DNA from 2 places in the Stenotrophomonas sp. KH_036_B genome. Region 2 is predicted to be linked to the other one. Evidence: riboswitches for the same ligand, from Rfam matches in the RefSeq annotation. Region 2 holds a riboswitch; the other holds the start of a gene.

Region 1 (15,807 bases), 1.1 Mb from region 2:
TCGTGGCCCGGCGACGGCAGCATGGAGGCGCTGGGCGAGGTCTTCATGGCCCTGGCCGAGGCACGTTTTCCGCAATGCTGGGCGGCCCGCGATGTCTGGAGCGAGGTCGATTTCGACACGCGCTTCGAGCAGGGCCTGGGGCTGATGCTCGATGGCATCGCACTGCGCCTGGCCCGCGCGCCCTGATTCGTTTTCCCTTTCCTTTGTTCCCGCTGTTCCGACACGGAAGCTCATCCATGCGTGCACCCCTCCTCCGCAGCTCGCTGCTCCTGCTCACCCTCGCACTGCTCACCGCGTGCGGCGACAAAGACGACAAGGCCGCTGCCGACGCAGCCGCCACCTCGGCATTGCCTGTCTCCCTCGCCACCGCCCAGCAGCAGCCGATGGCGCGCACGGTGCTGGTCTCCGGCCCGGTCACCGCGTACGAGGAAATGCAGCTGGGCGTGGAGATCAGCGGCCAGCGCGTGACCGCGTTGCCGGTGGACGTGGGCCAGTGGGTCAAGCAGGGCCAGGTGCTGTTGCAGCTGGACCACCGCACGCTGGACAGCGAACTGGCCCAGGCCGACGCCTCGTTGCGGCAGGCACAGGCGTCGCAGGAACTGGCGCGCCTGAACTACGAACGCAGCGCCAAGCTGGCCGCCCAGCAGCTGATCAGCGAAAGCAGCCTGGATGAGCTGCGCGCGTCGCGCATCAACGCCGAGGCGCAGACCGCTACCGCCCGCGCCGCCCGCGACGCGGCCAAGCTGCGCCGCGATTTCGCCGACCTGCGCGCCCCGGCCGACGGCCTGATCTCCAAGCGGCTGGTGCAGCCGGGCCAGGTTGTCTCGGCCGGCACCGAACTGCTGCGCCTGATCCGCGACGGCCGCCTGGAATGGCGCGCCGAGCTGCCCGAAGACCAGCTCACCGGCGTGGCCGTGGGCAACACGGTGGAGCTGCCGCACGCCGATGCGGTGGTCAACGGCCGTATCCGCGCAGTGACCCCGGGCGTCGACGCGCAGACCCGCACCGGGACGATCTACGCCGACCTGCCGGAGCCGGGCACGCTCAAGCCCGGCATGTACATCGAAGGCCGCATCGTCACCGGCGAGGGCCCGGCGCTGACCATTCCGACCGCCGCGATCGTGCAGCGCGACGGCCACAGCTATGTGTTCACCGTGAACGACACGCAGCAGGCCGCGCGCCTGCGCGTGCGCACCGGCCAGGCCGTGCAGGGGCGCACCGCGATCCTGGAAGGCCTGAAGGTGGGCGACCGGGTGGTGGTGGAAGGTGCCGGCTTCCTGGGTGAGGGCGACCGCGTCCGCGTGGTGGCCGACGCCAAGGCGACCGCCAAATGAATATCTCCGCCTGGGCCATCAAGCGCCCGCTGCCGGCGCTGCTGATCTTCTTCGTGTTGTGCGTGGCCGGCTTGTGGGGCTTCTACCAGCTGCCCGTGGCGCGCTTCCCCGACATCGCCTTCCCGATGACCACCGTGACCGTCACCCAGCCGGGCGCCTCGCCCAGCCAGCTGGAGGCCGAGGTCACCCGCAAGGTCGAGGACTCGGTGGCGACGGTGAACAACGTCAAGCGCGTGATCTCCTCGGTCAGCGAAGGCGTCAGCACCACTACCATCGAATTCCAGCTGGAGGCCGACCTGGCCACCGCGCTGGATGACACCCGCGACGCGGTCACCCGCATCCGCACCGATCTGCCGCAGGACATCCAGGAACCGGTGATCTCCAAGGTGGACATCGGTGGCTCGCTGATGACCTACGCCCTGGTCGCGCCGCACATGACGCCCGACGAAGCCAGCTGGTTCGTCGACCGCGACATCTCGCGCGCCATGTATGGCGTATCGGGCGTGGCGCGGGTCACCCGCGTGGGCGGCGTGCAGCGCCAGGTGCGGGTTGACCTGGACCCCAATGCATTGATCGCGATGGGCATCACCGCTGGCGACGTATCGCAGCAGCTGGCGCGCATCCAGGTCGAGCGCGCCGGTGGCAAGGCCGAGATCGAAGGCGCACAGCAGACCATCCGTACCCTGGGCACCGTGGGGGACGCGCAGGCCCTGCGTGACTATTCCATCGCACTGCCGGACGGGCGTGCGGTGCGCCTGTCCACGCTGGCCACTGTCACCGATGGCGCCGCCGACCCGACCGAGGCGGCCCTGCTGGACGGCGAGAAGGTGGTGGCCTTCTCGATGTCGCGCACGCGTGGTTCCAGCGAGGTCAAGGTGGAAGCCGGCGTGCATGCCGCGCTGGACCAGCTCAAGGCCGCGCACCCGGGCATCGATTTCCGCCTGGTCACCACTGCCATCGACGAAACCCACCGCTCCTACGACTCGTCGATGACCATGCTCTGGGAGGGCGCGCTGCTGGCCCTGCTGGTGGTGTGGCTGTTCCTGCGTGACTGGCGGGCGACGTGGGTATCGGCGCTGGCGCTGCCGCTGTCGATCATTCCCACCTTCGCGGTGATGTACTTCTTCGGTTTCACGCTCAACATCATCACCCTGCTGGCGCTGTCGGTGGTGGTCGGCATCCTGGTGGATGACGCGATCGTGGAAATCGAGAACATCGTGCGCCACCTGCGCATGGGCAAGCCACCGCTGGAGGCCGCACGCGAAGCCGCCGGCGAAATCGGCAACGCGGTGATCGCCACCTCGCTGACCCTGGCCGCCGTGTTCGTGCCGGTGGCGTTCATGCCCGGCATCGCCGGCAAGTTCTTCCGCGAGTTCGGCTGGACCGCTGCAACTGCGGTGCTGTTCTCGTTGCTGGTGGCGCGCCTGCTCACCCCGATGATGGCCGCCTACCTGCTCAAGCCGCATGGTGAGGAGAAGCCCGAATCGAAGTTGATGGGCTGGTACCTGGGCTGGGTGGACAAAGCACTGCGCCACCGGGGCTGGACCCTGTGGCTGGCCTTCGCCATGTTCGTAGGGTCGCTGGCGCTGGTCCCGTTGATCCCGGCCACCTTCATTCCGCAGTCCGACCTGGGCCGCAGCAACCTCAATCTGGAGCTTCCACCGGGCACCCGCCTGCAGGAAACCGTGGCGGTGGCCGAACGTGCGCGTGCGCTGCTCAAGGACATGCCCGAGCTGAAGCAGGTCTACACCGCCGTCGGCGCCGTGCTCGACCTGGGCGACCCCAGCGCCACCGGCGTGGGCGAACCGCGCAAGGCGACGCTGATCCTGGATTGGGGCGTGGCCGATGACCGCGACCGCGACCAGCGCGCGCTGGAACGCGATGCGCGCGCACGCCTGGCCAACCTGCCCGGCGTGCGCGTGAGCTATGTCAGCTCCGAGCCGGGCAACCTGCTGCAGCTGGTGCTGTCCGGCGATGATCCGCAGCGCCTGCAGGAAGCGTCCACGGCGTTGGAGCGCGACCTGCGCGGCATCCAGGGGCTGGGCAGCGTGACCTCCACGGCCTCGCTGCTGCGCCCGGAAGTGCAGATCGTGCCGCATCCGGCGCGTGCGGCGGACCTTGGCGTGGCCACGCAGGACATCGCCGAAGCCGCCCGCATCGCCACCGCCGGCGATTACGAACAGCGCCTGGCCAAGCTCAACCTGCCCGACCGCCAGGTGCCGATCCGGGTCGGATTCGCCGAGGCCACGCTGGCCAACCCGGCGCTGATCGGCCAGCTGCGCGTACCGGGCCGCAACGGGCCGGTACCGCTCGCCGCCGTCGCCGATATCCAGCAGGGCAGCGGTCCCTCGCAGATCTCGCGCTACCAGCGCCAGCGCAACGTGACCCTCACCGCCGAGCTCAACGGTCGCCCACTGGGCGATGTGATGACCGAGGTACAGGCTCTGCCCAGCGTGAAGCAGCTGCCGCCGGGCGTGACCTTCCTCAATACCGGCGACGCGGAAGTGTTCGTGGAGCTGTTCATCGGCTTCATGCTGGCGATGGCCGCCGGTTTGATCTGCATCTACATGGTGCTGCTGCTGCTGTTCAACCACGCGCTGATGCCGGTCACCATCCTGGCGGCGGTGCCGCTGTGTGCGGGCGGTGCGTTCGGTGCGCTGCTGATCACCCAGAACATGCTTTCGCTGCCGGCGTTGATCGGGTTGCTGATGCTGATCGGCATCGCGACCAAGAACTCGATCCTGCTGGTGGACTACGCGGTGATGGCCGAAGACGAACATGGCATGAGCCAGCACGACGCGCTGATCGACGCCTGCCGCAAACGCGCCCAGCCGATCGTCATGACCACGCTGGCGATGGGGGCGGGCATGATGCCGATCGCGTTGGGCTTCGCGGGCGACTCCAGCTTCCGCGCACCGATGGCGATTGCCGTGATCGGCGGCCTGATCACCTCCACGCTGCTGAGCCTGATCGTGATCCCGGCCGCGTTCACGGTAATGGACGACCTGGGCGAGTGGATGTCGCGCAAGTTCCGCCGCCGTTCCACGCACGGCGCACATTGACCGAACGAGACGACGAACCAACACGACGAAAAAACACGACAAACCAACACGACGGGGTAGAGCGGACTGTTAGTCCGCTGCCCTACGCGACCACGTTCGTCATCGCGCGAACGGCAGCGGACTAACAGTCCGCTCTACCCCGTCGGGCGTCCCCGGCGCACCCGTCGGGCGACCGCAGCGTACCGCTCGCGTCGAAGCGATGTCATGGCGACGTAACCGCAGCTGCCAATACTGCCGGCCGACCCCACTGCCGCGCACATCACCGATGCCTACTGGCCGTTATCCCCGCGTCTCCCTGCTTGCCCTGATGCTCACCGCCACCGTACAGGCCATGGCCGCCGAACCGGCCCCGGCCGACGACGCGCGCACCCTGGACCAGGTACAGGTCATCGGCCAGGCCACCAGCTTCGCCAAGACCACCGTCAGCCAGGAAACGCTCAACCGCCAGCAGATCCTGGGCAGCGTCAACAACGCACTCAATGAACTGCCCGGCGTGGTGGTGAGTGAAGCCGACGCCACCGGTTCGTCGGTGTGGGGCACGCAGATCAGCATGCGCGGCTTCGTGACCAACCGCGATACGCAGCAGATCGGCACCACCATCGACGGCCTGCCCAATGGCGGTTCCGGCTATGGCGGCGGCTCGCTGGCCAACCGCTACATCGACACGCTGGACCTGGAGACCATCGAGGTCAGCCAGGGCACGGCCGATATTTCATCGCGCTCCAACGAAGCCCTCGGCGGCACGCTGAACTTCCTCACCAGCGACCCGCTGCTGGAACAGCGCCTGCGCATGGTGGTCGGCGGTGGCGACAACGATGCCCGCAAGTACTACGTGCGCTACGACACCGGCGTGCTGGGCGGCAACACCCGCGCATGGGTCAGCGCGTCGTCCGCGCGCGTCAACGACTGGATCGACGGCAGCGGCCATGTCAGCAACGACCACCTGGCGGCGAAGTTCGTCACCGAGCTGGACCGCTGGACGCTCAGCGGCTATGCCTCGTACAACGACGCCGACGAACCCGAGTACACCAGCGTCAGCCCCGAGGCGTTCGCCACCAACCCGGACCGCGACGGCCTCACCGGCACGCTTACCGGCATTCCGTACCTGGACCAGAACTTCCGCTCTGGCTCGCGGGCGCTGCGCGAGAACACCTTCGGCTACCTGCGCGGCGCGTTCGACAGCGGCAACGGCTTCAAGGCCTCGCTGACCGGCTACGCGCACAGGATGGAAGGCCGCGGCGACTGGCTGCCGCCCTACCTGGTGCAGGCACGCGCCGACGGCGTGGGCGCGCCGGAGTCGGAGTACCTCGGTGGCAGCACCGTGTACGGTGGCAGCGCGCTGGGCCAGTTCTACTTCGTCAACCCCGATGGCAGTGCCGCGCAGCTGCGTGCCGGCTGCGTGCCGCGCGCCGGCTTCAGTGCCGAGTACGATCCCAACTGCTACGCGCCGGGCGTACAGGGCGTGCAGTCCTACCGTCATTCGCACTACGACAACGACCGTGCCGGCGTCACCGCCGACGTGGAATGGAAGCAGACGCTGGGCGCAGTGGACAACACCGTGCGTGCAGGTGTGTGGCTGGAGACGTTCGACCGCAGCGTGCGCCGCGACTGGCACCGCCTGCTCAACGTCGGCACCGACATCAGCTTCGATCACCAGCCGTACTGGGTGCAGTTCGAGGATCGCTACACGACCGACGAGCAGATGTACTACGTCGAGGACGTGGCGCGCTTCGGTCCGTTCAGTGCCCGCCTGGGCGTCAAGCAGTTCTTCGTCGACCAGAAGCGCAACCGCGTGATCGGCAGCGCCGAGAACGTGCGCTCCGATTCCAGGTCCGACCCGTTGATTTCCGCCGGTGGCACCTGGACGCTGCCGGTGGAAGGCCTGGAACTGTTCGGCGGCTTCTCGCAGAACTTCGCTGCCATTCCGTCCGGCGTGCTCGGCGAGACCGATGCACAGCGCTTCTCGCGGGTGGAACCGGAAACCGCCGACAACATCGAACTCGGCCTGCGCATAAGCCGCTGGCCCTTGACCGGCTCGCTGACCCTGTACAACATCAAGTTCGACAATCGCATCGTCTACCTGCCCGCGCGGCTGGCCGATGGGATCGACTACCTGGACGAAACCGATGGCGTCTACGAAAACTTTGGTGGCGTGGAAAGCACCGGCCTGGAGGCCGCGCTCGGTTACGGCTGGGACAACGGCTGGCGCATCAACGGTGCTTACACCTACAACCGTTCAAAGTACCTGGGCAGCGGCAACCTCGCCCGCGACACCGAGCTGGGCATCGTCGATGGTGCCCAGGTGATCGGCCAGCCGAAGCACGTGCTGGTGGTATCAGCTGACTGGCAGGGCGACAGCTGGAACGCCGGCCTGTCCGCGCGCTACCTTGGCGAGCGCTATCTCGATGCCTCCAACGAGAACCGCCTGCCGTCGGCCACGGTGTTCAACGCCAACATCGGTATCGACCTGCAGGGGTTGTCGCCGAAGCTGAAGGGCGTGGGTGCCAACCTGGTGGTCAGCAACCTCACCGACCGCCGCTACCTGGCGGGCGTGGATGGCAGCGATTCGGCCTTCATCGGCGCGCCCCGCACGGTTGGCTTCTCGGTCCGGGTCGACCTGTGAGTGATGCCCGCCGGCCGATCGTGGATGGTGGCCGGCGACGGCTGCTCCAGGCCGGGCTGGCCGGTGGCATCAGCGCGCTGTTGCCCAGCATCGCGCGTGCGGCGTCGATCGCGCCGCACGCGCGCAGCCGCAGCCTGGAGGACCTGCAGCACATCGTGGTGTTCATGCAGGAGAACCGGTCGTTCGATCACTACTTCGGCACGTTGCCGGGCGTGCGGGGTTTCGGCGACCGCTTCGTGGTGCCGGCCGCGCCGCTGGCGGCCGGGCAACCGCGCCGTTCGGTGTGGCTGCAACCCAATGCGGCCGGCACGCACGGCATCGCGCCGTTCCCGCTGGATACCGCCGCGCACTTCGGCTACATGCGCGTCGAGGGCACCCCGCATACCTGGCCCGACGCGCAGCGTGCGTGGGACCACGGGCGCATGGGGCATTGGCCGGCGGCCAAGCAGGACCACGCGATGGGCTACTTCCGCCGCGATGACATGCCGTTCCAGTTCGCGCTGGCCGAGGCGTTCACCATCTGCGACGCCTACCACTGTGCGATGCAGGCCGGCACCAACCCCAACCGGCTGTTCCTGTGGACGGGGCACAACGATCCGCACGCGCGCGGCGGCGGCCCGGCCGTGGCCAACTCACACGACAATTTCCCCGAGCTGGGCGGCAACCCCGAGTCCTACACCTGGACCACCTACGTCGAACGCCTGCAGCAGGCGGGGATCGACTGGCGGATCTACCAGGACATGGCCGACAACTTCACCGACAACCCGCTGGCCGGCTTTGAACCGTTCCGTCAGGCATGGCGGAACGCACCTGGCCATGACCCCGCCCTGCGCGAGCGTGGCGTCAGCACGCGCGGCCTGGCGCAGCTGCGCGAGGACGTGTTGAAAGGGCAGCTGCCGCAGGTGAGTTTCATCATCGCCGACGCCGCCGGCAGCGAGCATCCCGGCCCGTCCAGTCCTGCGCAGGGGGCGGCCTACACGGCGCGCGTGCTGGATGCGCTGACCGCCGACCCGGCCGTCTGGCGCCGCACCGCGTTGCTGCTGATGTTCGATGAGAACGACGGCTTCTTCGATCACGTGCCACCCCCGGCCCCGCCCTCCGCCGACGCCGGCGCGCCCGGTGGCTGGGCCGGCGCATCGTCGGTGCGCACCGACGGCGAGTATCACCAACACCCCTCGCCGGGCAACGAGAAGGCCGATCCGCTCGACCTGCGTGGCCGTCCGTACGGCCTGGGTCCGCGCGTTCCGCTGTACGTGATTTCGCCGTGGAGCCGCGGCGGCTGGGTGGACTCGCAGGTGTACGACCACACCTCGGTGATCCGCCTGATCGAGCGCCGCTTCGGCGTGGCCGCGCCCGAACTCTCACCCTGGCGGCGCGCGGTGTGCGGCGACCTGACCAACGCATTCGATTTCGCCACGACCGATGCGCGGCCGTTCGTCGCCTCGCTGCCGGCCACCGCCGCCAGTGCGGCACGCGCGGCGGCGCTGCCCGGGCGTACGGTGCCGGTGCTGCCGGAAGGCCTGCTTCCCGCGCAACAGGAACCGGGCGTGCGCCCCGCACGCGCGCTGCCCTACCGGCCGCAGGTGGGTATCGAGGTGGATGATGCCAACGCCAGCGTGCGGCTGATGCTGGCCAGTGACGGCGCGGCGGCGGTGCTGCAGGTCTACGATCGCCTGCGCCTGCACGCGGTCCCGCGCCGCTACACGGTGGCACCGGATGCGCCGCTGCAGGACACCTGGGCGTTGGACAAGCAACACGGCTACGACCTGTGGCTGTTGGGCCCGAATGGCTTCCACCGCCACTACCGGGGCACCACCGACGCCGCGTCACCGGTGCAGGCCAGCGTGCGCGGCGCCGATGGCAGGCTGCACCTGCAGCTGCGCAACCACGGCGCGCTGCCGCAGGCGGTCAGCGTCCGTGCCGCCGCTTACGCAGGTCAGATGCCCGAACGCGAGCTGCAGCTCGAGGCCGGGCAGACGCTGGACATCGGCTGGGATGGCACCGCCACGGCAGGCTGGTACGACCTGGTCATCGAGCAGCCGGGTGCAAGCCAGCGCCTGGCCGGACGCATCGAAGACGGCCGACCGGGCAGTACCGACCCGGCGCTGGGCACCGAGGCGATGCGGTTCCTGCTGGATTGACCGTCGCTCAGGCACTTGCCCCGGCGCTGCGCTCGATCATCTTCCAGCCGTTGCCGGAAGGATCGCGGAAGCCGGCATCCACGGTGCCGTAGCCCGCCATCCGGTCCTTCGCCTGCAGCAGGCGGCGCAGCAGTTCGGGGGTCTGGCTCATCGCCGCAGCCTAGCGCGGTTTCAGTTCCGCCCCTGCATGGCCGGCGGCCGTCCACGCGCGCAGCCCCATCACCGCCATGCCGACGAACACCAGGTACAGGCCCGCGGTGACATCCAGCGACTTGGCCAGGTACATGGCCACGTACACCACATCGACCACGATCCACAGCCACCACGTGGCGACATGGCGCCTCGCCTGCCACCACTGCGCCACCAGGCTCAACGCCGCCAGCATCGCGTCCAGCCAGGGCAGGGCCGCGTTGGTCCAGGTGTGCATGGCCGCGCCGAGGGCGATGCCGAACACGATGCCCACCGCCAGGTCACGCAGCAGCTGGCGGCGCGGCAGCGGCGCAATGACGATCGCGCCGTCCTGTTCGGCATGCCGGTGCCAGCTCAGCCAGCCGTACAACAGGAAGCCGCCGAAGGCGACCTGCAGCAGGGTGTCCGAGTACAGCCTGGCCTCGATGAACACCACCGCGTACAGGCCCACCGCCAGCAGCCCCACCGGCCAGGCGAGCATGCGTCGGCGCGCCATCAGCCACACGCCCAGCAGGCTGGCCACCACCGCCGACCATTCGAGAACAGCCGGGTTCATAGCCCGACCGTGACCGACAGGCGCGCCTGGCGCGGCGCGCCGGCGAACAGGTAGTAATCGCCGTAGCTGCTGCCGGTGTCACGCCAGTAGAAACGGTCGAACACGTTGTCCACCGACAGGGTCCAGGTGACCGGATGCGTGCGCAGCGCGTGCCGGAAACGCACGCCGGCATCGAACACCGAGTAGGACGGTGCCTTTACGCTGCCATCCACGGTGGCGGCATTGGAGGAGGCGTAACGCCAGCCGCCGCTCACGTCCAGGCCCGGCGCGAAGGGCAGGGCGTAGTCCACATGCACGGCGGCCCGCACCTTGGGCACGTTGACCAGCTGCTGGCCGTCGTAGAACGCGGTGCCGGCATCGCGCGCGCGCGCCTGCAGCACGCTGGTGCTGGCGGTGAGCGCCAGGCGTTCGGTGAGCTGGCCGTTGGCGGTGAGTTCCAGCCCGGTGTGGGTCTGCTTGCCCTCCTGCACGAAGGTGTAGCCCGCGTCGCTGTCATCCGGCTTGGCGTACTGGAACGGCTGGGTGGTGCGGAACAGCGCCGCGCCCAGCGTGAGCGCATCGGCGGCGGCGTACTTCACGCCCACTTCGAGCTGGCGCGAGCGCATCGCCGGCAGGAAGGTGCTGCCGTTGCTGGTCCAGAACGGCGCTTCCTGGCCCAGCGACAGGCCCTCCACGTAGCTGGCGTAGACGTTGAGCTGGCCGGTGGCCGACCACACCAGCGCGGTCTGCGGCAGGAACCGGGACATGCGGCTGTGCCGTTCGGGCGTGCCGCGCTTGTCGTAGGCGCGTTCGTCCAGGCGCACGTAGCGGCCGCCGGCCAGCCACTGCCAGTCATCGCCAAACTGCATGCGGTCCAGCGCGAACAGCGCGCGCTGCCAGCTGTCCAGGCGGCGCGCGGACGGGCCCGGCTGCAGCGGCGAGGGGTCGAACACCGGCACCTGCGCATCGCCGATGTTGGACGTGCCCACGTATTCGTTGACGTTCTGGCGCTTGTCCACGGTGCGGTGGAACGCGCTCAGCCCGACAGAGAGTTGGTGCGTGACCGCGCCGGTGGCGAAGCGTCCGCGCAGCTCCGCGCGCAGCTCGTCGTTGCGGCGGGTGTCGTCGGGGCTTCGGTAGTCGTAGATGTCGTAATCGCCATTGGGCGCGAAGTAGTTGCCCGGCACGCTGCCATCGGCGCATTCGGCGGCGTAGTAGCAGCCGTAGGCGAACGCGACGTTGTCGTCGATCACCGAACGGCTGTGGCCGAGCGACACGCGCGACTGCCAGTCCGGGCTGAAATCGTAGGTGTGCAGTGCCGTGACGTTGGTGCTGTCGATGCCCACCGGCTGCTGCCATGGCTGGTGGCCGAGCATGCGGCTGCGGTCCACCCCGCGCGGCAGTGCGCTGCCGCCCAGCAGCTGGTAGCCGGACGCCGAGCGCTGCGCGCTGGTCTGGTAGTTGGCGTCCACTTCCAGCTTGCCGTGTTCGCCGATCAGCCAGTCAGCCGCCAGCGAATAGAAGTTGCGGCGGCCGTCGGCGTGGTCGATGTAGGACGCGCTGTCATCCCAGGCGGCATTGAAGCGCAGGCCGAACCGCGGCGTCAGCCAGCGGCCCACGTCCACCGCCGCATAGCGCGACCCTTCCGAGTCGGTGCCCAGGGTGACGGTGGTGACCTCGGCCGGGCGCTTGCCGACATAGTTGATGATCCCGCCGGGGGCCATCACGCCGGCGGCCAGGCCGGCTTCGCCCTTGAGGATTTCCACCTGCTGCACGTTCTCCAGCGCCAGCCGCTGTTCACCGGCGATGGACAGCCCGTTGAAACGGTAGCCGGTGGCCGGGTCCAGCGCGAAGCCGCGGATGGCGATGTTGTGGTAGTAGCCGACCGGTGCGTAGCTGTCGCCCAGCGACGCATCGTGGCGGGCCAGCTCCGACAGCGTGCGCACCTGCAGGCGGTCCAGGAAGGCGCTGTCCAGTACGTTCACCGAGGCCGGCGTGCTCTTCCAGTCACTGCTGCCGAAGCTGCTCGACGGCGGGATCGCGGCGGCGGGCTTGCGCGCCTGCACACGGACACCGGCCAGGTCGGTGGGCGAACGGTCGCCCGTGACGGGGTCGGCTTCACTGGCATGCAGCGGCAGCGCGGCGCAGAGGGCGGCGGTCAACAGCGAGAGGCGGTAGCAGCGGTTCATTCGATTCGTCATCAGCCAAAGGAGACGAAGCGAAGGCGCACGCGCGCACCAGGCCGGACGGGCGGTGCGTGCGCTGCTCAAAGCTCCCTACGCCGGTGCAAACCGGATCAGGTTCCAAGGGACTCTCTCAGCCTGGTCATCCAGGCACCCCCGCTTCAGCGCTCATGTTCCCACCAAACGGCCGCCGTTGCGAGCCTGGACCTCAAGCGGCGGCGTGCAGGGTGTCCAGCAGGGCCCGGCCAGGAGCGGTGCCGAACCAGTCGGCATGGCCGAGCAGGAAGGTGTGGTAGGCCACGTCGGCGTTGGCAGTTGAGCCGGTAACGCCCTGGAAATACTCCACTTCGGACAGGGCGAAATCCAGGTGGACCACCGGCAGCAGGTCCGCCAGCAGGTGCACCTGGGCCGCCGACAACGCCCGCTCCTGCCGGTAACCGACGAGCAGGGCCAGGGCGATGTCCGGGTGCGCGGCCGGGCCACCCGGGTCTGTTGCCAGCCAGGCGATGGCGTTGCGCTCGATGGCGGTGGCCAGGTCGAACAGTGCGCTGGCCGGCGAGGCCAGGCCGAAGTCGAAGATGGTGCCGATCGTGGCGTGCGGGTCCTGGCCGTTCCACAGCAGGTTGGAGGCATGCCAGTCGTTGTGGCCCCACAGCACCGGTTCGGCCTGCAGGCGTCCCGCCAGTGCGTCATGCCACGGCAGGACCGCGCGCTGCAGGTCCTGTTCCCAGTGCTGGCGCGACAGGTAGGCGGCCAGCCCGGGGCGGGTGGCCAGATCGCGGCGCAGCGCGTCCACGGGATCGGCGGCGCGGATCAGATCGTCGCGTGCCACCAGCAGGTGGGTGCCGCGCTGCGGTGCGTGATAGCTGGCGGACGCGTGGTGCAGGCGACCGAGCATCGCGCCGGCCGCGTGCGCCTGCGCGAGGTTGGCAAGCGGTGTCCACGACGGCAGGTCGCGGTACAGATCCTGGCCGTCGCCCTCGGCATGCAGCTCGTAGGTCCAGCCGTCGTGTTCAAGCGCCGTGGCGCCGTCATGCGCGTGCAGTACCTGCACCACCGGCAGGCCGGCACCGGCCAGGTGCGCGATGAAGCGATGCTCCTCCTCCAGCACGCCCGGCGTGCGCACGCGAACGCCATGACGCTTGACGAAGCAGCGTTGCGACCCACATTCCACCAGCGCCGCGGCGGAGAAGGGCCGCGGGCTGTGCCACAGCACCCGGCAGTCGCCGTCCAGCGCCGCGTAGCGTCCGCGCAGCCAGGCCAGCGCAGCGTCGCCGATGGCGGGCCAGTCGGCAGCCACCTCGTCGTTGTCGAGGCCCTGTACGCGGTGATCGTTCAAAGATGATCGTCGCGCAGGTAGTCGAACAGCTCGGCGTCGCCCTTGAGGCCGAGCTTGAGCATGGCATCGCCCTTCTGCCGGCTGATGGTGCTGACGCTTTTGTGCAGTTGCTGGGCAATCTGCTTGACGGTCAGCCCACGGCCGAGCAGGCGCAGCACTTCCACTTCCTTCGGCGACAGTTGCCGGGTGCGGTCGTCGTCCACCCCTTGTGTGCCGATTGCGTCAATGCGGTCCTTCAACGTGCGGCTCACATACGGCTGCCCGCGATGCACAGCCTGGATCGCCTGGGGCAGCTCATCCATCGACGATGCCTTGTCGACCAGCCCCAGCACGCCGGTGGACACCACCATGCGCAGGATGGCCAGATTGTTGGAGACGCTGAGCATCACCACCGGAAGGTCGGGGAAACGGCGCCGGATCATCCCGACCATGGCGAAACCGTCAGCCTGCTGGCTGCCCGGCATCGAGTAATCCGTCACCAGCACATCACACTCGTGCGCGGCCAATGCCTGGAAAAGCGCATCGGCGCTGCTGGCTTGGGCCACCACCTCGCCCACGCCACTGGCTTCGATCACGGCCTTGGTGCCGATCAGGACCACCGGGTGGTCGTCGGCGATGATTATGCGCAGTTTCATGGACTAGTATTGCCTGTGAGGCAGCGGCCCTTGCAGGCACGTTGCGGTGGGCGGTTCATTCCAGGGAGATCAGACAGCATGCGTACCTCCGTTGTCCGCTGGCTGGTCGTGCTGGGGCTGGCGATCATGCTGGTCACCTCGGCCAACGCGTCTCCTGCACCTGCGCCGTCGTTGTCACCGCGCCAGTCCGAGTGGATCGAGCGGAACCCTACCATCTTACTGGGCCTGTACGACAGCGGCTGGCCACCCTTCGAATTCATGCAGAACGGTCGACCGGATGGGCTCGGATACGACTATCTGACGCTGCTTACGCGGCAGCTGGGCGTGCAGGTCAAGGTTCGCATGTATCGCGATTGGGCCGACGTGCTCGATGCGGCCTGCCGTGGCGAGGTCGATGTGGTGATGAACATCACGCTCACTCCCGACCGCACGCGCTGCATGGTGTACACCGGCGCTTATGCCGATGCGCCGCTGGCCCTGGTCGGACGCGTCGGCGACAGCCGCACCTCGGCCGACCCCGAGCTTGTCGGATTGCGCGTGGTCACCGAGCGGGAATTCCTCACCAGCGGCCAGGTGCGCGCGCGGTACCCGGCCGCGCGCCAGGTGATGGCGGCCGACACCCGTGCGGCGCTGGCGATGGTGGCCGAGGACAAGGCCGACGTTTACATCGGCAACGCGCATGTGGCGAGTACGCTGATCCGCCAGCAGGACATGGACGGCCTTGCCCTGCTGCGTCCCAGCGACCTGCCGCCGGAGCGGCTGCACTTCGGCGTGCCCAATGCCCGCCAGCCGCTGGCCGAGGCGCTGGACAGCGCGCTGTCCACGCTGACCACGGCGCAGCGCGAGGCCGTGTCCAAACGCTGGCTGCCGCCGCTGAAGTGGTCGGCGCAGTCGCGCCTGATCCTGGGGGAAGCCGAACGCCGCATCCTGGCCACGCCACTGCGCATGGGCTATGCGCCCAATGGGGCGCCGCTGTCGTTCATCGATGCGGCCGGCGAGCCCAGCGGCGTGGCCGGCGACTACCTGCGCCAGCTGCGCATGGTCGGCGCGCAGCTCACGCGCGTGCCGGCGCATGACTGGTTCGAGGTGCGCGAGCAGATGCGCCGCGGTGACGTGGACGTGGTGATGGGCATGCCCAACGACGCCCACTATCTTGGTGACGAATGGGTCTTCAGCCAGCCCTTCATCAGCGTGCCCAATGTCATCGTCACCCCCAACAACAGCCGTTCGGTGCTGGGCCTGGGCGACCTGGACGGGCGCAGCATCCTGCTCTCCGATCCCGAGCGCCTGCGCGGCTATGTGCTGCAGTACGCGCCGCGTGCGCGCATCGTGCCCGCGCGTGGCGTGGAACAGGCGTTGGCACGCTTGGCCAACGGCGACGCCGACGCCTATGTCGGCAACCTCGCGATGGTCGACCGGGTCGTGCGCGAGCTGTACCCGGCCAAGCTGCATGTGGCGGCACCGGCCGGGTTCAACGACCAGCTGTCGCTTGCCGTGAAGCGCCAGTACGCACCGCTGGCGACTACCTTCGACCGGGTGCTGGCCAACCTCACCCCGCGCGAACATACGGCGATCCGCGGCGACTGGCTGCTGGCCGAATACCGCAGCGGGCTGGACTGGCGGTCGGTTGCGCGCTGGGCCGTGCCGCTGTCGCTGGTGCTGCTCACCGGCATCGTGGTGCACGGCTGGGGGTATTGGCGCCTGCGTCGCGAGGTGGGCATGCGCCGGCGCCTGGAGCAGCGCCTGGTGGAAGTCACCGACAACCT
Region 2 (15,807 bases):
GCGGCGGCGACTTCCGGACCGATGCCGTCACCCGGCAGTACGACAATCTCAGCGTGCATGTTCACTCTCGTAACGTTCGATGTCAGGGGTGCGGGCCAGCAGGTAGCCCAGCTGATCAACGCCTTCCAGCAGGCAGGTCTGCGAGAAGCCGTCCAGCGGGAAGGAATACACGCGACCGTCAGGGGTGCGCAACTCGCGCGCGGCGATGTCGATGGTCAGCACGTCGTCCGGGCGCTGCATCAGCTCCTGCACGTCGGCCTCGGCCAGCACGATGGGCAGCAGCCCGTTCTTCAGCGAATTGCCGCGGAAGATGTCGGCGATCTCGCTGCTCACGATCGCGCGCAGGCCCAGGTCGGTCAGCGCCCACGGCGCATGTTCGCGCGAGGAGCCGCAGCCGAAGTTGCGCCCGGCCAGCAGGATGCTGCGCCCGGCGTTGTGCGGCTGGTTGAAGGCGAACGCCGGGTTCGGCGTGCCATCGGCCTGCCAGCGCCAGTCATTGAAGGCGAACCTGCCCAGGCCTACCCGTTCGGTGGTGGACAGGAAGCGTGCCGGGATGATCTGGTCGGTATCGATGTTGGTCTCGCGCAGCACCACGCTGGTCGAGCTCAGGGTACGGAAGCCGGGCATCAGGCCACCTCCTGGGCGGCGTACAGTTCACGCGGATCGGCCACGCGGCCGTTCACCGCCGCCCATGCGGCGGTCATCGGCGAAGCCAGCAGGGTGCGCGAACCTGGGCCCTGGCGGCCCTCGAAGTTGCGGTTGCTGGTGCTCACCGCCAGCTGGCCCGGCGCGACCAGGTCGCCGTTCATCGCAATGCACATCGAGCAGCCCGGCTCGCGCCACTCGGCACCGGCCGCGCGCACGATCACGTCGATGCCTTCGGCCTCGGCCTGGCGCTTGACGATCTCCGAACCCGGCACCACCAGCATGCGCACGCCTGCCGCCACCGTTCGGTCCTGCAGCACCTGCGCCACTTCGCGCATGTCGCTCAACCGCCCATTGGTGCAGGAGCCGACGAACACCACGTCCACCGGCGTACCGGCCAACGTCTGGCCGGCATGGAAATGCATGTAGTCCAGGCCTTTCTGGTCGGCCGCATCGTTGGCGGCCGGGATCGGCGCATCCACCGCGATGGCGGTCCCCGGGTGGGTGCCCCAGGTCAGGGTGGGGCGGATGTCGGCGGCGTCGATGTGCACGTCCACGTCGAAGCGCGCGCCCGCATCACTGCGCAGCTGCGACCACTGCGCCACGGCGGCGTCGAACTCGGCACCCTTGGGGCCGCGCGGGGTGTTGGCCACCCAGTCGAAGGTCACCTGGTCCGGTGCGACCATCCCGGCGCGCGCGCCGGCTTCGATCGACATGTTGCACAGGGTCATGCGCTGCTCCATGTCCATCGCCTCGATCGCGCTGCCGCGGAATTCCAGCACATGGCCGGTGCCGCCGTTCACGCCGATCACGCCGATGATGTGCAGCACCACGTCCTTGGCGCCCACGCCCAGCGGCAGGCGGCCATCGACGGTGATCGCCATGGTCTTCGCCTTGCGCTGCAGCAGGCACTGCGTGGCCAGCACGTGGCCGACTTCGCTGGTGCCGATGCCGAAGGCCAGTGCACCAAACGCACCATGGGTGGAGGTGTGGCTGTCGCCGCAGACGATGGTCATGCCCGGCTGGGTGAAGCCCTGCTCGGGCGCGATCACGTGCACGATGCCGCGGCTGGCCGACTGCAGGTCGAACAATTCGATGCCGTGCTCGGCGCAGTTGCGCGCCAGCATGTCCACCTGGGCCTCGGAGGCGGCGCTGGCGTAGGGCAGCTTGCCGTCGGCACCGGCCGGCAGGGTGGGGGTGGAGTGATCCATCGTGGCCTTGGTCCGGTCCGGCCGGCGCGGGGAGAGCCCGCGCTCGCGCAGTTCGGTGAAGGCCTGTGGCGAGGTCACTTCGTGGATCAGGTGCAGGTCGATGTACAGCACGGCGGGCGCGCTGTCCGATTCGGGCACGACGACGTGGGCATCCCACAGTTTGTCGTACAGGGTGCGGGGAGCTGGGGTCATGGAATGGCCTTGCTAGGGTTCATGTGACGATACGTCGGATCGGGTCAGAACGCGCGCAGCCGCGCATCGAAGCGCAGCCGCACGTAGTCGGCGGTCCACTGGCCGTGGGCATCGCGCTGGGTCGGCGCCAGCAGCGCCACCGTGTCGTCGAGCACGCGCTGGCGCTGCTGCGCGTCCAGTCCGGCCAGGAAGGGGGAGGCAAACGTACGCAGCCAGCCCTGCATGCCGGTGGGCAGCACCGTGGGGCGGGGCAGGCACTCGATGTAGCGCACCTGGAACCCGTGCGCGCGCAGGCGGTCTGCGTATTCGTCTGCGCAGGGGAAGTACCACGGGAACGCGGGAAGGGCATGGCCGTTGCTGCACAGGGCCGCCTGCAGCGCGCTGGTGATGGTGGCCACGTTGCCCTGGCCGCCCATCTCGGCGACGAAGCGCCCGCCACTGCGCAGTGCGCGGCGCACGCCATCGATGACCTTGTCCGGCTCGCGCATCCAGTGCAGGGCGGCGTTGCTGAACACCGCATCGAAGCGGCGCTCGAAGGTCATGGCATGGGCATCCATCAGGTGCGCATCGATGCCGCGCGCCCGGGCGCCGCCGATCAGCTCCGGTGAGCTGTCCACGCCGGTCACGCGCGCGCCGCTGAGCGCCAGGTCGAAACTCAGCACGCCATCGCCGCAGCCCAGGTCGAGGATCCGCTCGCCGCGCTGCGGATCGAGCAGGCGCGCCGCGGCGCCCCCGAGCACCGGCACGAAGCCGGCGTCGATCGCGTAGTCGTGGGCGTTCCAGTGCTGGCCTTCATTGGCGGCGCCGCACATGGTTGTGCAAGTGGTGGGCAAGCAGGATGGATCTTGTCCCACCAGACTGTCGAAGGCGCTCATGACAGGTTCCTCAGGCGGCGGCGCTGGCCGCGGGTTGTTCGGTGCTGGCCTGGCGCTGGCGCAGCAGGCGGTTGGCCACGTCCAGCCAGGCCAGCGCGGAGGCTTCGATGATGTCGCGGCTGGTGCCGGTGCCTTCGTACTCCACGCCCTCATGGCGCACGCTCAGGTTGGCTTCGCCGCGCGCATCGGCGCCGATGCCCACGCTGTGCACGTGGTAGCTGTCCAGCATCAGCTGCACGCCGGTGGCGGCGGACAGGGCGCCGAACAAGGCGTCCACCGGGCCATCGCCCTGCGACGTCTCGGCGACGCGGTTGCCGTCCGGGTCAGACAGCTCCACCAGCGCGTTGGCGCGGCTGCCGACATCGCTGATGGTCATCGACGCCAGGCGGTAGCCGTTCTGGGTGGCGCTGCCCTGCATCAACGCCTGCAGATCGGCGTCGGTGACCACCCGCTGCTGCTCGCACAGTGCCTTGAACTGCTCGAAGACCAGCTTCAGCTCGTCCTCTTCGAGCCAGAAGCCCAGCGCACGCAGGCGGGCTTCGACCGCCGCGCGACCGCTGTGGCGGCCCAGCACCATCTGCGAGTTCTCCCAGCCCACGTCTTCCGGGCGCATGATTTCGTAGGTGCCGCGATGACGCAGCATGCCGTGCTGGTGGATGCCCGATTCGTGCGCGAACGCATTGGCGCCCACGATCGCCTTGTTGCGCTGGACCGGCATGCCGACCAGGCGCTGCAGCAGCTGCGAGGTGGAGACGATGCGCGGGGTGTTGATGCGGGTGTCTTCCTCGTAGAAGGCGTTGCGTACCTTCAGCACCATGGCCAGCTCTTCCAGCGAGCAGTTGCCGGCACGCTCGCCGATGCCATTGATGGTGCACTCCACCTGGCGCGCGCCACCTTCGATGGCGGCCAGCGAATTCGCCACGGCCAGGCCCAGGTCGTTGTGGCAGTGGGCGCTGAAGATGATGCGGTCGCTGTCCGGCACGCCGGCGATCACCCGCTGGAACATGCCGCGGATTTCTTCGGGGGTGGTGAAGCCGACCGTGTCGGGCAGGTTGATGGTGGTCGCGCCGGCGGCCACGGCCACGCGGGCCACCTCGACCAGGAAATCTTCCTCGGTGCGGGTGGCATCCTCGGCGGAGAACTCCACGTCATCGATGTAGCTGCGGGCCAGGCTGACATGCTTGTGCACCGACTCCAGCACCTGCTCGCGGCTCATGCGCAGCTTGTGCTCGCGGTGCAGCGGGCTGGTCGACAGGAACACGTGCAGGCGCGCGTTGGCGGCGGCCTCCAGCGCCTTGGCCGAGGTCTCGATGTCGGCGGCCAGGCAGCGCGACAGCACCGCCAGTGTTGGCCGGCGGACTTCGCGGCCGATCATCGCCATCGCATCGCGGTCGGACTGCGAGCTGGCCGGGAAGCCGGTTTCGATGATGTCCACGCCCAGTTCGTCGAGCGCACGCGCCATCACCAACTTCTGCTGTGGGCTCATGCTGCAGCCCGGCGATTGTTCGCCGTCACGCAGGGTGGTGTCGAAAATTCGAATTCGGGGGGAGTTGGGCGTAGTCACCAGGAGGTCTCCTCGACAACAAGGTCGGATGGGATGGCGGAAGAAGGAAGGGGTAAGGAATTCGGGAGAGGGGCGAGTACGGTCGGTAGCGGCGGCCGTGTGCGCTCGCTCGCGCGGCGGCGTGGCTTGCGCGGGGCGCGCGGGCGGATGTCGGCAAGCAGCTGGGCCAGCACCAGCGCGTCGATGTTGCCGCCCGAGACCACGGCGCACTTGCGCTTGCCGGCGACGCGGCGGCCGGCGGCCAGTGCCAGCGCACCGGCGCCCTCGGCAATGACGTGTTCCTCCAGTGCCAGCCGCACCAGGGTCTCGCGCAGTTCGGCTTCGCGCACGATCACCACGTCGTCCAGCAGCGCGCTGCACAGGCGGCGGGTCAGGAAGCCGGGGATCTTCACCTTTACGCCATCGGCCAGCGTGGGCACGGGCGCGATCTCGCGGACATCGCCGCGGATCGCGCGGGCCATGGAGTCCACGCCCTCGACCTGCGCACCGACAATGCGCACGCCCTGCGATTTCAGCGCGAGCGCGACGCCCGACGCCAGTCCGCCGCCGCCGATCGGCACGATCACCACGTCCGGCGCATGCGCGGCCAGTTCGATGCCCAACGTGCCTTGGCCGGCGATCACGTCGGGGTCATCGAAGGCGGACAGGAAGCGGTAGCCGTGCTGGTCGGCCAACGCACGTGCAAAGGCGTAGGCCTCGTCGTAGCTGTTGCCGTGCTGGCGCACGGTGGCGCCCCAGTGGGCCACGCCTGCGATCTTGGTGGCCGGCGCGCCATGCGGCATCACCGTGATCGCCGGAATGTTCAGTCGGTACGCGGCCCAGGCAACGCCCTGGGCATGATTGCCGGCCGAGGCGCAGATCACCGGGCGATCATCGCCGCGTTCGCGCCCGGCCAGCAGTGCGTTCAATGCGCCGCGCACCTTGTAGGAACCGGTGCGCTGCAGGTTTTCCAGCTTCAGCCAGGTGCCGAAGCGCTCCGCGTAATGCAGCGGCGTGGGCGGCAGGAAACGGCGCAGCCGCGCCTGCGCGGCCAGCACGTCGGCGACGCTTACATCGCCTACCTCCGGTTCCTGCGGGGCACGGCTAGCCGGCATGGCCGCTCCAACACGCGCCGGGTAGAGCCACGCCCTGCGTGGCTGCGCGGACCCACAGGCACGCCGGAAGAAGACCCCTCCGTACCGGCACCGGAATCACGGCGCGGGCGTTCATACGGTTACTCCAGCACCGGGCTCCAGCGCACTGATCCGCACCGAAACACAGTCATAGATCTTCTCGATCTGCCGGCACAGCGTCTCCGGCGGCCGGGTGCTGTCCACGACCAGCTGCAGGTGCCAGCGGCCCTCATCAGCGGCATTGGGTGCGCCGACGATCGCGCGCGGCGCGAAGCCGCGGCGTTCGGCCATGCCGATCACGCGCAGCAGCGCGCCCTCGGCGGGAACCAGCACCAGGTCAAGCCGGTATTGCATTGGGGAACTCCTGGGACTGATGGGCAGGGTTGCTTTCCAGCATGGTGCTGTTGGCGTTGTTGGGCGGCACCAGCGGCCATACGTTGGCGCGCGCGTCGATGGCCACGTGCAGCAGGGCCGGGCCGGGCTCGGCCAGCAGGGCGGCCAGGCCGCCCTCCACATCGTCGCGGGCGTCGATGCGCGTGGCCGGAATGCCGAACACCTTGGCCAGCGCGGCGAAGTCCGGGTTGTCGGACAGGTCGATCTCGCTGTAACGCTCGGCAAAGAACAGTTCCTGCCACTGACGGACCATGCCCAGCGAGCTGTTGTCCAGCAGCACGATCTTCACCGGCAGGCGGCAGCGGGCGATGGTGACCAGCTCCTGCACGTTCATCATGAAGCTGCCATCACCCGAGACCAGCACCACGGTGCGGTCGGGGCAGGCGAACTGCGCGCCCATCGCGGCCGGCAGCCCGAAGCCCATGGTGCCCAGCGCGCCGCTGGTCAGGTGGTTGCGCGGGTGGTTGAAGCGGCAATGCTGGGCCACCCACATCTGATGCTGGCCGACATCGCAGGCGATGATCGCGTCGGACGGGGCCAGTTCGCTCAGCCGCTTCAGCAGTGCCGGGGCGTAGATGTGCTTGCCCGGTGCGTCATAGCGCGCGGTGAAGCGTTCGCGATGGCCAGCGCAGCGCTTGCGCCAGGCAGCCTGGCTGGCGTGGGCACTCGCGGCGGCGGTCAGTGCACGCAGTGCGGTGCCCACGTTGCCGGGCACGGCGATGTCGGCGCTGCGCAGCTTGGAGATCTCATACGCGTCGGCATCGATGTGGATGACGCGCGCGAACGGCGCGAACTCGTTCAACTTGCCGGTGGCGCGGTCGTCGAAACGCGCGCCCACCACCACCAGCAGATCGCTTTCCTGCACGGCCATGTTGGCCGCGCGGGTGCCGTGCATGCCCAGCATGCCCAGGTAGTGCGGGTGCTGGGGCGGCAGTGCACCCAGCCCGCGCAGGGTCAGCACGGTGGGAATGGCACTGGCGTCGACGAAGGCGCGGAAGTCCTCCACCGCATCGCCCAGCGCCACGCCGCCACCGGCATAGATCACCGGCTTCTCGGCGTTGGCGATGGCCGCGATGGCGTCGGCCAGCGCGGCATCCTGCGGTGCCACCGGCGGATTCACCGCCTCGGGCACGTGCACCGGCAGGTGCGAGGCATCGGCCACCTGTACGTCCTTGGGCAGGTCGATCAGGACCGGCCCGGGACGGCCTTCGCGGGCGATGCGGAAGGCTTCGCGCACCACGCGCGGCAGGTCATCGACCGAACGCACCAGCCAGCTGTGTTTCACGATGGGCAGGGTCAGCCCGAACACGTCCAGTTCCTGGAAGGCGTCGGTGCCCAGCAGCGGGGTGGCGACCTGGCCGGTGATGCAGACCATGGGCACCGAATCCAGCATCGCATCGGCGATGCCGGTCACCAGGTTGGAGGCGCCCGGGCCGGAGGTGGCCACGCAGACGCCGACCCGGCCGCTGGCGCGGGCATAGCCGTTGGCGGCCAGCGCGGCGCCCTGCTCGTGGCGTACCAGGATGTGCTTCAGCCCGGAATCCACCAGGGCGTCATAGAAAGGCATGATGGTGCCGCCCGGATAGCCGAACAGCGTATCGACGCCCTCGGCTTCCAGGGCCTGCGTCAACCAGCGTGCGCCGTTGCGGGGCGCGGTGCTGTGTGCGGAGGTGTTCATGCGGTGACCTTTGCGAAAGCGGGTGGGGGAGCCGCGCGGTTACGCGGCTTGACCTTGCAACCAGACCATCTTGGCGCGCAGTTCCTTGCCTACCTTCTCGATCGGGTGCTCCAGGTCGGCCTGCTTGAACTTGTTGTAGTTCGGCAGGCCCGCTTCGTATTCGGCCACCCAGTTCTTGGTGAAGGTGCCGTCCTGGATGTCGGTCAGTACCGCCTTCATGCGCTCCTTGGTGCCGGCATCGATCACGCGCGGGCCGCTCACGTAGTCGCCGTACTGGGCGGTTTCGGAGATGAATTCCAGCATGCGGGTGATGCCGCCTTCGTAGAACAGGTCGACGATCAGCTTCAGTTCGTGCAGGACTTCGTAGTACGCGATCTCCGGCTGGTAACCGGCTTCCACCAGGGTTTCGAAGCCGGCCTGGACCAGCGCGGAGGCGCCGCCGCACAGCACGGCCTGCTCACCGAACAGGTCGGTTTCGGTTTCTTCCTTGAAGGTGGTCTCGATCAGGTTGGCACGCGCACCGCCCAGGCCGGTGGCGTAGGCCAGCGCATACTCGGCGGCCTTGCCGCTGCGGTCCTGGTAGACCGCCCAGATGCACGGCACGCCGCGGCCGATCTCGTACTCGCGGCGCACCAGTGCGCCCGGGCCCTTCGGCGCGACCAGCACCACGTCCAGGTCATCGCGCGGGGCGATCATGTTGAAGTGCACGTTCAGGCCGTGCGCGAACAGCAGCACCGCGCCCTGTTTCATGTTCGGTGCCAGCACGTCTTCGTAGAGCTTCTTCTGCACCATGTCCGGGGTCAGCACGGCGACCAGGTCGGCGTCCTTCACCGCGTCGGCCGGCGCTTTCACGGTGAAGCCGTCGGCCTGGGCCTTGACCTCGGTGGGACCGCCCGGACGCAGTCCGATGACGACGTCGAAGCCGGATTCACGCAGGTTGAGTGCGTGCGCGCGGCCCTGGCTGCCGTAGCCGACAACAGCGATCTTGATCTGGGGCAGGTCGTTGGTGCTCATGGGGGAGGTCCTTTGGAGGAAGAATCGGAGGGTTCTGAAACGAAAAAACCCGCACCTGGCGGGGTGCGGGTTTTGATGGATACCTGGCAGTTCTACTTACACGCCGGTCCGTCCCGCACCTGTTGGTTGGGTAATAAGTACGAGGACGAGAAGCGAATGGATGGAGGCCGCGCCGGGACCGGCGTGCTCGATGGATTCGCGAATGGGCGTGTGGCGCTGCAACATGTGATCGAGAAAACCACAGCGGTTTTGCCGCTGTCAACCGTCGCACCGCATTTTCCAACAGTTTCGCCTGTATCCAGCGCAAAGCCCCGTCGCACAACGATGGTTGCGGCTGAAATCGTTCGGCTGAACCCCGATTCAAGTTTTGAAGCAGGGTTTCTGCGCGGATTTCAGGGCGTTCTGCCTGTCGTGCATGACCATTGTCGGATGTGCACGGTGTAACGAAGGGGCGACCATCCACGGGCTACCACCCTCCAGGAAGACCCCGTGTCCCGACCCTTTGCCCGCGCCCTGCTGGCCACCGCCCTGCTGTGTGCCTTGCCCACGCTGTCCACCGCCGCCGACCGGGTGACCGGCCAGGGCTTCGCCACCCGCTCGGAGGTGATCGCGCCGCACGCCATGGCGGCCACCTCGCAGCCGCTCGCCACGCAGATCGCGCTGGACGTGATGAAGGGCGGCGGCTCGGCCGTGGATGCGGCGATCGCCGCCAACGCGGCGCTGGGCCTGATGGAGCCCACCGGAAACGGGGTCGGGGGCGACCTGTTCGCGATCGTATGGGACCCGAAGACGCAGAAGCTGTACGGCTACAACGGCTCGGGCCGTTCCCCGAAATCGCTGACGCTGGCCGAGTTCCAGCGCCGCGGCCTGAAGGAGATCCCGGCCACGGGGCCGCTGCCGGTGTCGGTACCGGGCGCGGTGGACGGCTGGTTCGCGCTGCACGACCGGTTCGGCCGCAAACCGATGGCCGACAACCTGGCACCGGCGATCCGCTACGCCCGCGAGGGGCATCCGGTGGCGGAGGTGATCGCTTACTACTGGGATCGTTCGGTGCCGAAGCTGTCGCAGTACCCGGGTTTCAAGGAGCAGTTCACGGTCAATGGGCACGCGCCGCGCAAGGGCGAGCTGTGGAAGAACCCGAACCTGGCCAACACGCTGGAGCAGATCGCGCAGGGCGGTCGCGATGCGTTCTACAAGGGCGACATCGCGCGCACCATCGGCACGTATTTCAAGACCAACGGCGGCTATCTGAGCTATGACGACATGGCCAGCCACCATGGGGAGTGGGTGGAGCCGGTCAGCAGCAACTACCGGGGCTACGATGTGTGGGAGCTGCCGCCGAACAGCCAGGGCATCGCGGCGCTGCAGATTCTCAATGTGCTGGAGGGCTACGATTTCTCGAAGATCGCCTTTGGCTCACCCGAGCACGTGCACCTGTTCGTGGAGGCCAAGAAGCTGGCCTTCGCCGACCGCGCGCGGTTCTACACCGACCCGGCCTTCCAGCCGGCGCCGGTGGCGAAGCTGGTCTCGAAGGCGTACGCGGCGGAGCGTCGCACGCTGATCTCGATGGACAAGGCGTTGCGCGAGGTGCAGCCGGGCACGCCGAAGCAGCTGGAGGAGGGCGACACGATCTACATGACCGTGGCCGACGCGGACGGGATGATGGTCTCGCTGATCCAGTCGAACTACCGTGGCATGGGCAGCGGCATGGCGCCGCCGGGGCTGGGCTTCATCCTGCAGGATCGGGGGGAGATGTTCGTGCTGCGCAAGGACCATCCCAACGGCTACGCGCCGGGCAAGCGTCCCTTCCAGACCATCATTCCTGGCTTCGTCACGAAGGATGGCAAGCCGTGGATGAGTTTTGGTGTGATGGGTGGTGCGATGCAGCCGCAGGGGCATGCGCAGATCGTGATGAACCTGGTGGACTTCGGCATGAACCTGCAGGAGGCCGGCGACGCGCCGCGCATCCAGCACGAGGGGTCGACCGAGCCGACCGGGCAGGCGACCGCGATGAGTGACGGTGGCGAGGTGAATCTGGAAACCGGCTACCCGTATGAAACGGTGCGCGCGTTGATGCGCAAGGGCCACCGCGTGGTGTTTGCCGACGGTCCCTACGGCGGCTACCAGGCGATCATGCGCGACCCGGACACCGGCGTGTATTACGGCGCCTCGGAAAGCCGCAAGGATGGGCAGGCGGCGGGCTATTGATCACCGGCGATCCTGGATCGCCGCATCGCCGGGCAATGCCCGGCTGCTTCACTCATCGACCGTCGTAGAGCCGGGCCCTGCCCGGCTGCTTCACGCATCAACAGCGTAGAGCCGGGCCCTGCCCGGCTGCTTCACGCATCAACAGCGTAGAGCCGGGCCCTGCCCGGCTGCGTCACGCATTTTGGCGAACAGCCGTTGGTTCAATCGTGCTCTGAGCTGGGCCGGCGGGTGCGGGTTTGCGGGACACGCCGTAAACCCGTCCATGGGGGCTCGTAGAAAACATCCATGTTTTCTACGGTCCCGCAAACCCGCCCCCGCCGACCCTCGACGGTGTATTGGTGGCCACGGTAGATCAACGGCGGTGCCGATCATCTTCATGCGTTACCGCACGTTGGAACATTCCGTGCGTTCGTTCGGGAACCGAACCTACCAGCGACACCGCGTAGAGCCACGCCCTGCGTGGCTGCCTTTTGCCACCGTACGCGGCCATCTGTCGGGGGCGGGCGGCGGGTGGCCACCGGAGGGACTGTCAAAAACATGGATGTTTTTGCCAAGCCTACATGGACGTACTTGCGGCGTGTCCCGGAGCGTGGCTACCCGCCGCCCGCCCCACTACGTAGCAACTGAAACGCTGCTTCTACGCGCTAACCATCCGCCCGCGATGCCTCATCGCGCGTTTCTTCCTGCGCGGCAATCTCACGCTCGATCCAGGCATCCATCATCCGCCGCGCGCGTTGGGCGCGGCGGCGCTGCAACTGGTATTCCATGTCCAGCACGCGGTACAGCGACCACATCACCGCCAGCATCAACAGTGCGAAGGGCAGGGCGGCGATGGTGATCATGCCCTGCAGCGCGTCCAGGCCGCCGGCGAGCAGGAGTGCGCCCGCGATCAGGGCGATGGCCACGCCCCAGGTGATCTTCCGCGACAGCGGCGGGTCGCCGGCTTCGTCGGTGGACATGCTGGCGAGTACCAGCACGGCCGAGTCGGCCGAGGTCACGAAGAAGATCATCAGCAGCACCAGCGCCAGCACCGAGAGCACGGTGGGCATCGGCAGGCTGTCGAACATGGTGAACAGCACGGTCTCGTAGCCGTTGCCCAGGGCCTGCACCAGGTCGACATGGCCGAAGATCTGCGACCACAACGCGGTGCCGCCGAAGACGGAGAACCACAGGAAGCCCAGCACGCTCGGTGCGATCACCACGCCCAGCACGAACTCGCGGATGCTGCGGCCGCGCGACACGCGTGCGATGAACGAGCCCACGAACGGGGCCCAGGCAATCCACCAGGCCCAGTAGAAGATCGTCCAGTCGGCCACCCAGGTGCTGCCCGAGAACGGCGACATGCGCAGGCTCATGGTCACCAGCTGGTTGAGATAGGCGCCGATCGTGGTGGTGAACGTGTCGAAGATGAAGCCGGTGGGGCCCAGCACCAGCACCAGCGCCAGCAACACGGCGGCCAGCCCGAGGTTGAAGTTGGACAGCCACTTGATGCCGCGGTGCACGCCGCTGGTGGTGGAGGCCATGTACAGCACGAAGGCCACCGCGATGATGGTCAGCTGCAAGGGGGCGCCCGCGTGCAGACCGAAGACGCGCTCCAGGCCGGCGGCGATCTGGATCGTGCCGAAGCCGAGCGTGGTGGCCACGCCTATCGCGGTGGCGACCACGGCGGCCACGTTCACGACTGTGCCGATCCAGCCGCGGTGGTGCGCGCCGATCAGCGGCTGCAGCAGGTCGCTGATCAGCCCGCGCCCGTTGCGGTTGAACTGGAACCATGCCATCGCCAGCCCGATCAGGGCGTAGATCGCCCACGGATGCAGGCCCCAATGGAAGAATGCGTACCGCATCGACGCGCGCGCGGCTTCCATGCTCTGCGGCGGCAGGCCTTCGGGTGGGGTGACGAAGTGCGAGACCGGTTCGGCCGCACCCCAGAACACCAGGCCGATGCCCATGCCGGCGGCGAACAGCATCGACATCCAGCTGGCGTTCGAGAACTCCGGCTCGGCGTCTTCGCCGCCGATGCGCAGCGAGCCCAGCCGACCGAAGGCCAGATAGAGCAGGAACGACAGGGTGATGAACACCACCAGCAGGTACAGCCAGCCGGTGCTGCGGATGATGTGCACCAGGCCGCTCTGGACCACGGCATTGAAGGGGCCCGGCGCGACGCCGGCCACCAGCACCAGCAACAGGACCAGTGCAATCGAAAGTCGGAACACCATGCAGGCGTGTCTCCGTACGGGGGACGAGCCGGGGCTCGCGGTCTCCAGCGGCACGACGGCAACGACTGGCGTGATTCGGGCCGGTCGAGCCGGACACAGCGGACAGCGGAACAGCGGTGTCGCTGCGCGGCAGTCTAGCCAATGCGACATGACCACCCCGTTCACGTTACGCCATCGGCGGCGCGGGACGGCGCACATCGGCCGTGGGTGTGCTTTAATCCGCCCCGAAGCGGGGGTACCGCGGCCACATGGCCAAGGTTGAGACAGTCCCTTCGAACCTGATCCGGTTGATACCGGCGTAGGGAAGCTTCGCCGTTGCCGATGCATTGCGCCCCGGGCTCTCCGTGCCCGATCCACGTGCGCGATCCGTCTGCCGTGCGCCGCCGCTTCGTCCCTGCCCGTGAAATTAGGACGATGCCCGATGAACGCACAGCTCTCTGCCCTGCAGCAACAGGCCCAACAACTCTCCACGTCCGTCACCCGGCCGATTCCCGGGTCGCGCAAGATCCACGTGCAGGGCTCGCGCAGCGACCTGCAGGTGCCGATGCGCGAAATCCCGCTGACCCGCACCCCGACCCTGTTCGGCGGCGAGGAGAACGCACCGGTCACCGTCTATGACACCTCCGGCCCCTACACCGACCCGGAGGCCCGTATTGATCTGTCCAGCGGCCTGCCGGCCCTGCGTGCGGCATGGATCGCCGAGCGTGGTGATACCGAATTACTGGATGGGCTGAGCTCGGCGTTCGGCCGCTCGCGGGAAGATGACCCGCGCCTGGATGCGGTGCGTTTCCCGGCACGCCTGCAGCCGCGGCGCGCCGTCGGTGGCGCCAACGTGACCCAGATGCACTACGCGCGGCGCGGCATCATCACCCCCGAAATGGAGTTCGTGGCGATACGCGAGAACCAGCGCCTGCAGGAGATCCGCGACACCGCGCTGCTGATGCAGCACCCCGGGCAATCGTTCGGCGCCGCCATTCCCGCGCTGATCACGCCGGAATTCGTGCGCTCTGAAATCGCACGTGGGCGTGCGGTGCTGCCCAACAACATCAACCACCCGGAAAGTGAGCCGATGATCATCGGCCGCAACTTCCTGACCAAGATCAACGCCAACATCGGCAACAGCGCGGTTTCCTCCGGCATCGCCGAAGAGGTGGAGAAACTGGTGTGGGCCATCCGCTGGGGCGGCGACACGGTGATGGACCTGTCCACGGGCAAGCACATCCATGAAACCCGTGAATGGATCGTGCGCAATTCGCCGGTGGCCATCGGCACGGTGCCGATCTACCAGGCACTGGAGAAAGTGGACGGCCGCGCCGAGGAACTGAGCTGGGCGATCTTCCGCGACACCCTGATCGAACAGGCCGAACAGGGCGTGGATTACTTCACCATCCATGCCGGTGTGCTGCTGCGCCATGTGCCGCTGACCGCAAAGCGCGTCACCGGCATCGTCTCGCGCGGCGGCTCGATCATGGCCAAGTGGTGCCTCGCCCACCATCGCGAGAATTTCCTCTATACGCACTTCGAGGACATCTGCGAGATCATGAAGGCGTACGACGTGACCTTCTCGCTCGGCGACGGCCTTCGCCCGGGGTGCATCGCCGATGCCAACGATGCCGCCCAGTTCGGTGAGCTCGAAGCGCTGGGCGACTTGACGAAGATCGCCTGGAAGCACGATGTGCAGACCATGATCGAGGGTCCCGGCCATGTGCCGATGCAGCTCATCAAGGAGAACATGGACAAGCAGCTGCACGAATGCGGTGAAGCGCCGTTCTACACGCTGGGGCCGCTCACCACCGACATCGCGCCGGGCTACGACCACATCACCAGCGCGATCGGCGCGGCCATGATCGGCTGGTTCGGGACGGCCATGCTCTGCTACGTCACGCCCAAGGAACACCTCGGCCTGCCCAACCGCCAGGATGTGCGCGACGGGATCATGGCCTACCGCATCGCCGCACATGCCGCCGACCTCGCCAAGGGCCATCCCGGCGCGCAGGTGCGCGACAACGCCTTGAGCAAGGCCCGCTTCGAGTTCCGCTGGGAAGACCAGTTCCACCTCGGGCTGGATCCAGAGAAGGCGAAGGAGTTCCATGATGAAACCCTGCCCAAGGACGCGCACAAGCTCGCCCACTTCTGCTCGATGTGCGGGCCGCACTTCTGTTCGATGAAGATCACCCAGGACGTGCGCGACTATGCGGCGGGGCAGGGGCTGGACGCGCAGGCGGCGCTGGCGGCCGGCATGGCCGAGAAGTCCACGCAGTTCCGCGAACTCGGCGCCGAGGTCTACCAACCGGGGTAGGTCACGACCGTTGGTCGTGACGCCACGGGTCGTGACTGGCCAAGCGCAGGTGCCGGGGCGGCCGTCATGCCGCCTCGGTGCGGGCTCCGTTAAGCTTCGGCGCACCGATACAGGGACAGGGACTGGACGATGGCGATAGCACGCACCACCAAATGGCTGGCCATCGCCCGCCGGCATCCGTCGGCATGGCTGCTCGGCGTGCAGCTGCTGGGCGTGCTGCTGTACCCGGCCATGGACGAGGCCGGTGCCAGCCGCGCGCTGTTCGGTGCGTTCGGCATCGCCGTGCTCGGGTTGGCGCTGTGGGTGGTACGGCGCAGCCCGCTGGGCATGTGGGTGGCGCTGGTGCTGGCCATCCCCTCGGTGGTGTTCTCCATCACCGGGGCCGTGCTGGGCCGCCCGG

The links. Region 2 has a riboswitch for thiamine pyrophosphate ahead of thiC (phosphomethylpyrimidine synthase ThiC). Riboswitches for the same ligand answer to the same signal wherever they lie in the genome.
Region 1: another riboswitch for thiamine pyrophosphate. It lies ahead of AC3ITN_RS00880 (TonB-dependent receptor); the one in region 2 lies ahead of thiC (phosphomethylpyrimidine synthase ThiC).

Annotation. Positions count from the first base shown of each region.
Region 1 is NZ_CM174491.1:206,259-222,065, forward strand. Features, by position in the region: gene AC3ITN_RS00845 (TetR/AcrR family transcriptional regulator C-terminal domain-containing protein) at 1-186, shown strand, start outside; gene AC3ITN_RS00850 (efflux RND transporter periplasmic adaptor subunit) at 237-1,334, shown strand; gene AC3ITN_RS00855 (efflux RND transporter permease subunit) at 1,331-4,396, shown strand; gene AC3ITN_RS00860 (TonB-dependent receptor) at 4,596-7,019, shown strand; gene AC3ITN_RS00865 (phosphocholine-specific phospholipase C) at 7,037-9,160, shown strand; partial or broken gene AC3ITN_RS00870 (VOC family protein) at 9,168-9,251, opposite strand; gene pnuC (nicotinamide riboside transporter PnuC) at 9,321-9,905, opposite strand; gene AC3ITN_RS00880 (TonB-dependent receptor) at 9,902-12,073, opposite strand; TPP riboswitch at 12,141-12,235, opposite strand; gene AC3ITN_RS00885 (phosphotransferase enzyme family protein) at 12,276-13,406, opposite strand; gene AC3ITN_RS00890 (response regulator) at 13,403-14,041, opposite strand; gene AC3ITN_RS00895 (ATP-binding protein) at 14,120-15,807, shown strand, end outside.
Region 2 is NZ_CM174491.1:3,567,513-3,583,319, reverse strand. Features, by position in the region: gene leuB (3-isopropylmalate dehydrogenase) at 1-59, opposite strand, end outside; gene leuD (3-isopropylmalate dehydratase small subunit) at 49-627, opposite strand; gene leuC (3-isopropylmalate dehydratase large subunit) at 627-2,048, opposite strand; gene AC3ITN_RS15895 (methyltransferase domain-containing protein) at 2,093-2,860, opposite strand; gene AC3ITN_RS15890 (2-isopropylmalate synthase) at 2,934-4,487, opposite strand; gene AC3ITN_RS15885 (threonine dehydratase) at 4,484-5,581, opposite strand; gene AC3ITN_RS15880 (ACT domain-containing protein) at 5,693-5,953, opposite strand; gene ilvG (acetolactate synthase 2 catalytic subunit) at 5,937-7,670, opposite strand; gene ilvC (ketol-acid reductoisomerase) at 7,710-8,684, opposite strand; gene AC3ITN_RS15865 (hypothetical protein) at 8,760-9,128, shown strand; gene ggt (gamma-glutamyltransferase) at 9,174-10,892, shown strand; gene AC3ITN_RS15855 (BCCT family transporter) at 11,537-13,108, opposite strand; TPP riboswitch at 13,330-13,431, shown strand; gene thiC (phosphomethylpyrimidine synthase ThiC) at 13,530-15,407, shown strand; gene AC3ITN_RS15845 (ion channel) at 15,537-15,807, shown strand, end outside.